3 regions of the Flavobacterium sp. W22_SRS_FP1 genome follow, and region 1 is predicted to be linked to each of the others. Evidence: riboswitches for the same ligand, from Rfam matches in the RefSeq annotation. Region 1 holds a riboswitch; each other region holds the start of a gene.

Region 1 (3,163 bases):
ATTTCCACTGCTATCAGGGCTATCTTATAGTGTTCAAATATAGAATAATTCCTTTTTTAAAAAAAATTTCAATTTCATTTAGCATCTAAATTTTATGATTTTTAAATATCAAGAAAACGCTTCACTAATTTATCCCAGAAAGAACTATAAATCGCAACTAAGGTAAAAACCAATAAAAACAGATGATACCAAGCGTTGGTCAGTAAGTCCATAAAATCAAGTTTACCATCAGCAAAACTTAGAATCAACAATACTTGTGCTCCATAAGGTAAAATTCCTTGAATAACGCAGGAAAAGATATCAAGTATTGCAGCCGTTTTTTTAGGACTCAATGCATATTCATCACTGATTTCCTTCGCAATTCCACCTGTTATAACAATCGAAACCGTATTATTGGCAATAGCCACATTGGTAAAACCAACCAATGCACCTATTCCGGCCTGCGCCGATTTTTTGCTTTTAATGCGTTTCTTGATCTGATGTAATATGTAATCAATTCCTCCAGCTTTATCCACCATCGCGGCTAAACCGCCAGTTAGCATCGATAATAAAAATATTTCGGTCATACTCGTAAATCCTTCATATATTTTTTGGGCAAATACCAATAGAGTGAAATGATTTCCAAAATAGCCAATCACTCCAGCCAATAGTGTTCCAATAATCAATGTCGAAAAAACATTTACACCAACCAATGCAAGGACAATGACTAAAACATATGGAATAATGGTAATCCATTCAAAACTGCTCTTAGGAATCGGCACAGCTATTATATCTGAGTTTAATCCCAAATAGAAAAACAGCAAAATAGTAATAACTGCTGCAGGAAAAGCGATAAACAAATTTATCTTGAATTTATCCTTCAATTCACAACCTAGAGATTGAGTCGCGGCAATTGTAGTGTCCGAAATCATCGAAAGATTATCCCCTAGCATTGAGCCTCCCAGCAAAGCGCCTGCAATCAGAGGCAGTGATGCTCCGCTAGAATTAGCTAGATTAACAGCTATAGGCCCTATAGCAACAATAGCACCCACAGAAGTTCCTGTAGCTGTCGATAGAAATGCTGCAATTAAAAAGATGCCTAAAGGAAAATACGCGACGTCAATAGTATTGATGCCAAGGTTTACAACAGCATCTACACCTCCCGTTGCTTTACTGACAACAGCAAACGCTCCAGCCAAAAGATAAATTAAACACATGGTCATAATTTTACTCTCTCCGCAACCAGCTATCAAAGTAGCAGATTTTTCATCGGCTGAGCTCCTGAACATAAGAAAAGCAGCAATAATGCCAATTAATACTGCAACTGGGGCGGGTAAAGAATAAAAGTCATCTAGCCAAATACCAGCTCCTAAAAACGTAAAAATGAAAATCAATAAGGGAATTAAAGCGTAGGCACTTCCTTTTTCTTTCAATGAATGGGTCATAAAGTAGTTTTAAAATGAAATAATGATAACGAAAAACTACAGCTAAAAAGAATGGGAATGTAAAACAACATTTTTTCCAAAGAGTTTGGCTTATCGTTTTAGCACCTTGCTTGTCTTTGCAGGTTGCTATCCTATTAAAGGATTCGTGATAACGGTGGCAAAAGTACTTAATTCTTTATGAAATCATTTCTCTTTTATCAAAAAAAAAAAAAAAGCGCCACAAAATGCAGCGCAATATTAGAATCGTTTATTCAAACGAGAATACTATTTTGTTTTAAAAAGCGACATTCCATTTTGGTAGCCTTCCGTTTTCATCTAAAAAGTTTTGTAAAACTTGTCCTTCTACAAATGTTGGAATCCCTTTCGACTTATCGTTGAATGTTTCATACCACACTACTTCTAAAGTACTGATATCTTCTTTAGCCATTTGTGCTGGCCAAGAATATTTTCTTCCTGTTTTTGCAAATTGATGCCCTTCAACAATTTTTTCTTTCAAACCACCATTTTTGATTTTCAAAGAGCCGTCATTTTGAACAGTTCCAGTAGAACCTACCATGATCAACTCTTTTTCATCTCCAACTGAATAAACCAAAAATACGCCACTTCCTTCAGAAGCATTGCAAACTTGTTCTAAACTATCAGCTGCTGTAAAAGTAAAACTATCGCTTACTTTAAACTTTTTCAATTCTTTGTGCATCTTTCTTTTGTATTAATTTTAAATAAAATGCCTCACAGAACACAGTGAGGCATTTTTATAATGAATTGAAATCATTAATAATTTTTCAATTATCCAATAACCTCTTTTACTTTCTTACCAATTTCAGCTGGAGAATCCACAACGTGTATTCCACATTCTCTCATGATTTGTTTTTTAGCTTCTGCCGTATCGTCAGATCCGCCTACGATAGCACCTGCATGACCCATTGTTCTTCCTGCTGGAGCGGTAACTCCTGCAATGAAACCTACAACTGGTTTGCGGTTACCATCTGCTTTAATCCAATGCGCAGCATCAGCTTCTAATTGACCACCTATTTCACCTATCATTACGATACATTCAGTTTCCGGGTCATTCATCAACAATTCCACTGCTTCTTTCGTAGTTGTTCCAATGATAGGATCTCCACCAATACCGATAGCTGTAGTGATTCCTAATCCTTGTTTTACCACTTGATCAGCTGCTTCGTAAGTCAAAGTTCCAGATTTAGATACGATACCTACAGTTCCTTTTTTGAAAACAAAACCCGGCATGATACCAACTTTAGCCTCTCCTGGAGTAATAACACCTGGACAGTTTGGCCCAATTAACCTTGCGCTTCTTTCTTTTACGTAAGCATTTGCTTTAATCATATCAGCTACGGGGATTCCTTCCGTAATTGCTATAATCACTTTTATTCCAGCGTCTGCAGCTTCCATTATTGCATCAGCTGCAAAAGCAGGTGGTACAAAAATAATAGTTGTATCAGCACCAGCTTGTTCAACTGCGTCTTTTACCGTATTGAAAACTGGACGATCTAGATGAGTAGTACCCCCTTTTCCCGGAGTTACACCACCAACAACATTAGTACCGTACTCGATCATTTGAGAAGCATGGAAAGTTCCTTCGCTTCCTGTAAAACCTTGAACAATAATTTTGGAATCTTTATTAACTAAAACACTCATGATATATATTTTATGTGATTTTTAAAAATTGTGCTGCAAAAGTAAGGTTTTGAAAATTATCTGACACCTTTCCTATCAAA
Region 2 (3,163 bases), on a different contig from region 1:
AAGTCCGAAAAATGAATGAGATTACCGAGACCTTGAAGAAGTGAGCAGTGTTCAGTTAGCAGTATGTTGAAGAAGTTATCAGTATTCAGTATTCAGAGAACAGAATAAAGAGTCAAGAGAACAGAATAAGGAGAAAAGAAAAATATACGGATCAAACAACACTCGGTCTCCCTCTACTTCGGAGCGGGCGTCGGGAGGAAAAAACTACTAACCGACTTATGATAATTATCATTGAAAAAATGAAAATCATTCGGTAATTTTGCCAAATATAATTAAGCTTAATAATAAAGAATAAATAAATGATTGAAACAGATATACTTATAATAGGAGCCGGTCCAACTGGTTTATTTGCAGTTTTTGAAGCAGGATTATTAAAATTAAAATGTCATATATTAGATGCCTTACCTCAAGCAGGTGGGCAGTTATCAGAATTATATCCTAAAAAACCAATCTACGATATTCCAGGATTTCCGGAAGTACTAGCAGGAGATTTAGTAAATAATTTAATGGAGCAAATCAAGCAATTTGAACCGGGGTTTACCTTGGGAGAACGTGCTGAAACAATTGAAAAACAAGAGGACGGTAGTTTTATTGTAACTTCAAACGAAGGAACGCAATTTCATTCTAAAGTAGTTGCAATCGCTGGAGGTTTAGGAAGTTTTGAACCTAGAAAGCCACTTATTGATGGAATTAATTTCTATGAAAATAAAGGGATTAAGTACTTTATCAAAGATCCAGAAGAGTTCAGAGGTAAAAGAGTGGTGATTGCTGGAGGAGGAGATTCAGCACTGGACTGGAGTATTTTCCTTTCTGATGTTGCTTCTGAGGTGACTTTGATTCACCGCAGAAACGAATTCCGTGGAGCCTTAGATTCTGTTGAAAAAGTTCAAGAATTAAAAGACTCAGGAAAAATCCGTATGATTACTCCAGCTGAGGTTGTAGGGTTAAATGGAGCCGAACATATTGAATCGGTCGTTCTTGATGAAAATGGAGCAAATAGAACTATTGATACAGATTACTTTATTCCTCTTTTTGGTCTTACGCCAAAGTTAGGGCCTATTGGAAACTGGGGATTAGAGATTGAGAAAAATGCCATCAAAGTAGATAATGCACTGGATTACCAAACTAATATACCGGGGATTTTTGCCATTGGTGATGTAAATACCTACCCAGGTAAATTAAAATTAATTCTTTGTGGTTTTCACGAAGCGACATTAATGTGTCAGGCAGCTTACCAAATCATCAATCCTGGAAAACGCTATGTGTTGAAATATACCACAGTTGCAGGTGTAGACGGATTTGATGGAACTCGTAAAGAAGCACCAAAAGCTGTAGTAAAAGCTATAATTTAACAAGTTGCATAAAAAGTAATGAAAAAATGTAGCGTTAATACTTGCAAGTATTAACGCTATGTAGTTACTTTGCAGTGTTCATAAATTTATTGATAGTTATCACGAAAGGCGGAGGGAATGACCCGATGAAACCTTAGCAACCCTTTATCTATAAAGAAGGTGCTACATTCTACTTACTGCTGAACTTTTTTCAGGATTTAAGATAGATAACACAAAAAATACTTTTCTAGTATTTCCCAAGACCCTTTCCTGACAATTTTATCGAAATTTTAAGTTGCTGAATTCATTTCTGTATTAGAAGCGAATGATTTGCGCATTTTTGCCATTATCCTTCCTGCTGTACGCTATATCTTTTTATACTGAACTAAATTCAGTAAAAAAAGGATGCCGCTACCATCAGGGCTAAGCAGTAACAATTGTGAACATTTGAAAGAATTAATCTAAGCTTGGCGCTATAGTGTCTTTGCGAGAATAAAACAGAAAAATGGTATCAATTAAAGAAGCAATTAAAAAAAACATACTTGTGCTCGATGGAGCAATGGGAACCATGTTGCAACGCTACAATTTCTCCGAAGAGGATTTTCGCGGAGAACGTTTCAAAGACTTTCCACATTCCTTAAAAGGGAACAACGATTTATTATCACTCACGCAACCACAAGCGATTCGTGCGGTTCACGCCGCCTATTTTGAAGCAGGAGCTGATATCGTTGAAACCAACACTTTTTCAGGAACAACAATCGGAATGGCCGATTACCACCTAGAAGATATAGTTTACGAATTAAACTACGAGTCGGCAAAAATAGCCCGTGAAGTAGCTGATAAATTCACAGCCCAAAATCCAGATAAACCCCGTTTTGTTGCGGGTTCAGTAGGACCTACAAACAGAACAGCGAGTATGTCTCCAGATGTAAATGATCCAGGATACAGAGCAGTAACTTTTGATGATTTGCGGATTGCGTATAAGCAACAAGTTGAAGCCTTAATTGACGGAGGAAGTGATTTATTGCTAGTAGAAACTATTTTTGACACCTTAAATGCTAAAGCGGCACTTTTTGCGATCGAAGAAGTAAAAGACGAACGCAATATAGATATTCCAATCATGGTTTCTGGAACAATTACGGATGCTTCAGGAAGAACACTTTCAGGACAAACAGTAGAAGCCTTTTTGGTTTCCGTTTCACACATTCCATTATTGAGTGTAGGCTTTAATTGTGCACTTGGGGCCGATTTATTAAAACCGTATTTGCAGACTTTGTCACAAAACACGTCATTTAATGTTTCAGCTCATCCTAATGCAGGGTTGCCAAACGCTTTTGGAGAATACGATGAAACACCAGAACAAATGCAAGCATTCATTAAAGAATATTTGGACGATAATTTGGTGAATATCATAGGTGGTTGTTGTGGTACAACCCCAGAACATATCAAGTTGATTGCTGATATAGCAAAAGATTATAAACCAAGAGTATCAACAGCAACAATGTAACATAAAGACGCAATTTATTGCGTTTGAATTATAGCTTTCAATTCATTGTAACTATTGAGTTTGAGGCATAAATAAATAAATAATGGCACAAGCAGAAACTAGAAAAAACCTTGTATTATCAGGACTAGAGCCTTTAATCATTACGCCAGATAGCGTATTTGTAAATATTGGGGAACGTACCAATGTTACAGGTTCTAGAAAATTTCTTCGATTAATTAAGGAAGAAAAATATGAAGAAGCACTCAGCATTGCCAAAGAGCAAGTAGAGGGTGGCGCACAAATTATCGATATTAATATGGATGAAGGAATGCTTGATGGCGAATAC
Region 3 (3,163 bases), on a different contig from region 1:
CTTGTTTTCGCATAACACCATTTAGACATCCCTCTGAAACTGGTGGTGTAATTAGTCTATTTCCCATTAGCATGAAAATATTCCCTTGGATTGCTTCAACAATATTCTTACTGTCGTTTAATAACAAACAATTGTCCAACCCGTTTTCATTTGCAAAAATACTAGCTGTGATATTCAACATTCTATTTGTAGATTTTATTGAAGACAGCAATTGCTTGGTAACATAAAAATCTTTAAACAAATCCACTTCATATTCCTTTTCTGAGAATGAATATAATGCATCATCGATACCCACAACATGGATCAAAAAAGAAACAGTATTAGTTTGCGGCAGATAATAACCTCCATCATTTCTAAAAACGGTAATTCTTGCACGCGATGAATTTGAAAAGTCATTATCACTCACCAAAGAAAGTAATTGCTCTTCAACGTATTCCATAGTAAAATTCATTGGAATTTCCATCCTGACAACACGCATGGATGACATTAATCTAAAATAATGATCTTCTAAAAATAAGATTTTAGAATTTACAATTTTAACCGTTTCAAAAACAGCATCGCCGTATAAAAAAGCACGATTCTGCGTCAATAAATTAGTATCCTTAGCGACTATATTCCCATTAAAATTAATCATAAAAAAGCCCTGAATTTTGTTCAGAGCAAAGGTATGTTATAAAATACAATTATACTATACAGATCCAATGAGATGTTTAAGGTCCGAAATTTGATTTTCCCACAATAATGAAGATTCATCAACTTCATCTTTATCAGCAAAGTCAATGACCATTAAAGAAACATCCTTTGTTAGCTCATCTACTAAAATATGGAGCTCAAAAAAATACTCAGTATCTTTACCATTACCGTCTATCCATTTGAACTTTACTTTTTCACCTGATTTTTTAGAAGCAAGTCTAGCTTTTTCCTCTGAATCGTTCCAAATAAAAGTAAAAAATTCACCACGAGAATTTACATTGTCAGCAAACCACTCCGACAAACCTGAGGGGGTCGAAATGTACTGATATAATAGCTGGGGAGACGAGTTGATGGGAAACTCTATTTCGTAACGTACTTTTTGATCCATGAATTACATTTTATTTTTTTACCGAATATATATAATATAATGGCTAAAAAAAAACCTTTTATAAAATATTTTTTTTATTTCAAATTAGCTTGCACACTGTAATATAATTTTTATCTTTGCAGCCGCGTTGAAGAATGCTAATTCTTACAACATTTGGCGAGGTAGCTCAGTCGGTTAGAGCGCAGGATTCATAACCCTGAGGTCACGGGTTCAAATCCCGTCCTCGCTACGAAAACAAACCCTTAAACAGCAATTGTTTAGGGGTTTTTTATGCTGTTTTCTTTGTGAATAAGCAACTTATGGTTTTTATAAAAGGACGAATCAGTTTAAAAGTGACTGATTAATAATACCCAAATATAAGAAAATAATATCTATTTTCATAGCTATTGTATGTATACTTATAGCACTTTTCTGCCACTTTCTAGCCACTTTTTTAACCATTTCTTTGTTATTTGTAAGTTGTAAATTTAATTTAGATAAGATGGTGCTTCAATTCATCAAGCTGTTAGAATTCATTACGTATTCATTTTTAGCGGTTTAAACTTGTATAATTCAGTATTTTTTTGTAATTTTGCAGAAATATCAAGAGTTAGGTTTATCCTATGCCAACCTGCGTAAGCGTATGTAAGGTGGAAAAAAGATGTGAGTGTTAAACTAAAAGAAAAACGTGAATTATGACAAAAAAAGTCTGTTTTCCCTGTGCAGTATTATTAAACTGCAGAATTCCTTTCTACCTTATTTTTATTTATCATAGACTAAAAGTCTACTGATTTTATATTTCTTTCAATTTAGCTTTTAGCTATTATTTCCCAATTACTATTTAATTAATTAACACATAAGATTTAGCGGTGTTCTTCACATCGTGGGCATCGCTTTGTCTTATTTAAATAAAAAAAAATGAATAAAATTGATAATATATTAAAGTCTAATGATTTAAAAAACAACCAAAACAAAAGCTTTTGGATAAATCATTTTAAAAATTGCAGTTCTCCCTCAGTTTTGGGTGAAATAACTATTGAAGAAGTCCTCCATAAAATTAAACACGGTGACGAGAACCTACTGTTGATTAAAAATGCTAGAGATTACGGCAAAGGACATGAACAATATGATGAAATAAAAAAATTACACTTACCAACTTTTAGATTTAACTTCCTCATAAAAGGTACGGCAAAAAACGTAAATGTTATTGGTGCAACTGGATTAATTTATATAGATGTGGATGATAACATAGAAATCCCCCACAGTGATTATATTTATGCTATGTGGCGATCTCTCTCCAATACTGGATACGGTATTCTAGTTAAGGTGGACAACTTAACTCTGGACAACTTCAAAGATGTTTATGCCTCACTAGGAATGATACTAGGTGTTAAAGTTGATGATGGTGCACGTAAAGCAATACAGCAAAATGTATTGAGCTACGACCCCTCCCTATATTGTAATACTGATTCAAGGGTCTATGAGTACAAGCATTCAAAAAAAGCTTCACCTAGTAGTATAAAGAAAAAAGAAGAATGTATAGTGGTAAATGAAGCCTCAGTTCATCAAAGTAGAATTAAAGAACGGATTGATAATTCATACAAATATTTTATTGGAGATAATTCCGAGAAAGAATATTTATATTTTGAAGAAAAAATTATGATTTGTGCTCCATTTATGCCTTGGAATGGAGTTAATAAGGGCAACCGAAACAATTTATTATTTAGACTGTTGTCTCAATTTGCATTATTGAATCCAGAATTAGGAAAGGATTACTTAATAGCAAAGAGTAACTATTTTAACAAAAAAATGTATCCTAATCTAACAAGTAGAGAAATACACTTAATAATTTCAAGTGTTTTAGAAAAACGCAAAGAAGGAACCTTGGAAATGTTCTATAATAAAGAAAGGTTAATTCTATTTAATCCAAACATACAGTTAACAAAATCAGAAAAATGTCAAATTACTGGGGCTTTGGTTGGTGGAAAAAGAAGTAAAAAAACACAACAAGCAATATATGAAATCCTTGAAAATTGGGATTTTGAAGAACTAGGTCAAATAACACAAATATCTGTTATAAGAATTTTAAAATTTTCAAGGTCG

Evidence for each region. Region 1 has a riboswitch for S-adenosylmethionine ahead of ACEN2H_RS07545 (Na+/H+ antiporter NhaC family protein). Riboswitches for the same ligand answer to the same signal wherever they lie in the genome.
Region 2: it holds a riboswitch for S-adenosylmethionine, as region 1 does, so the genes downstream of both, ACEN2H_RS05670 (homocysteine S-methyltransferase family protein) here and ACEN2H_RS07545 (Na+/H+ antiporter NhaC family protein) in region 1, are expected to answer to the same signal.
Region 3: it holds a riboswitch for S-adenosylmethionine, as region 1 does, so the genes downstream of both, ACEN2H_RS07400 (hypothetical protein) here and ACEN2H_RS07545 (Na+/H+ antiporter NhaC family protein) in region 1, are expected to answer to the same signal.

What each region holds. Positions count from the first base shown of each region.
Region 1 covers NZ_JBGQOE010000010.1:14,097-17,259, reverse strand. The annotation lists gene ACEN2H_RS07545 (Na+/H+ antiporter NhaC family protein) at 102-1,424, opposite strand; SAM-I-IV-variant riboswitch at 1,485-1,581, opposite strand; gene ACEN2H_RS07540 (hypothetical protein) at 1,699-2,121, opposite strand; gene sucD (succinate--CoA ligase subunit alpha) at 2,211-3,083, opposite strand.
Region 2 covers NZ_JBGQOE010000006.1:116,729-119,891, forward strand. The annotation lists gene ACEN2H_RS05660 (precorrin-2 dehydrogenase/sirohydrochlorin ferrochelatase family protein) at 1-44, shown strand, start outside; gene ACEN2H_RS05665 (NAD(P)/FAD-dependent oxidoreductase) at 300-1,352, shown strand; SAM riboswitch class I at 1,446-1,565, shown strand; gene ACEN2H_RS05670 (homocysteine S-methyltransferase family protein) at 1,837-2,838, shown strand; gene metH (methionine synthase) at 2,921-3,163, shown strand, end outside.
Region 3 covers NZ_JBGQOE010000009.1:115,439-118,601, reverse strand. The annotation lists gene ACEN2H_RS07415 (aminotransferase class IV) at 1-634, opposite strand, end outside; gene ACEN2H_RS07410 (START-like domain-containing protein) at 689-1,081, opposite strand; tRNA gene ACEN2H_RS07405 (tRNA-Met) at 1,237-1,310, shown strand; SAM-I-IV-variant riboswitch at 1,656-1,753, shown strand; gene ACEN2H_RS07400 (hypothetical protein) at 1,979-3,163, shown strand, end outside.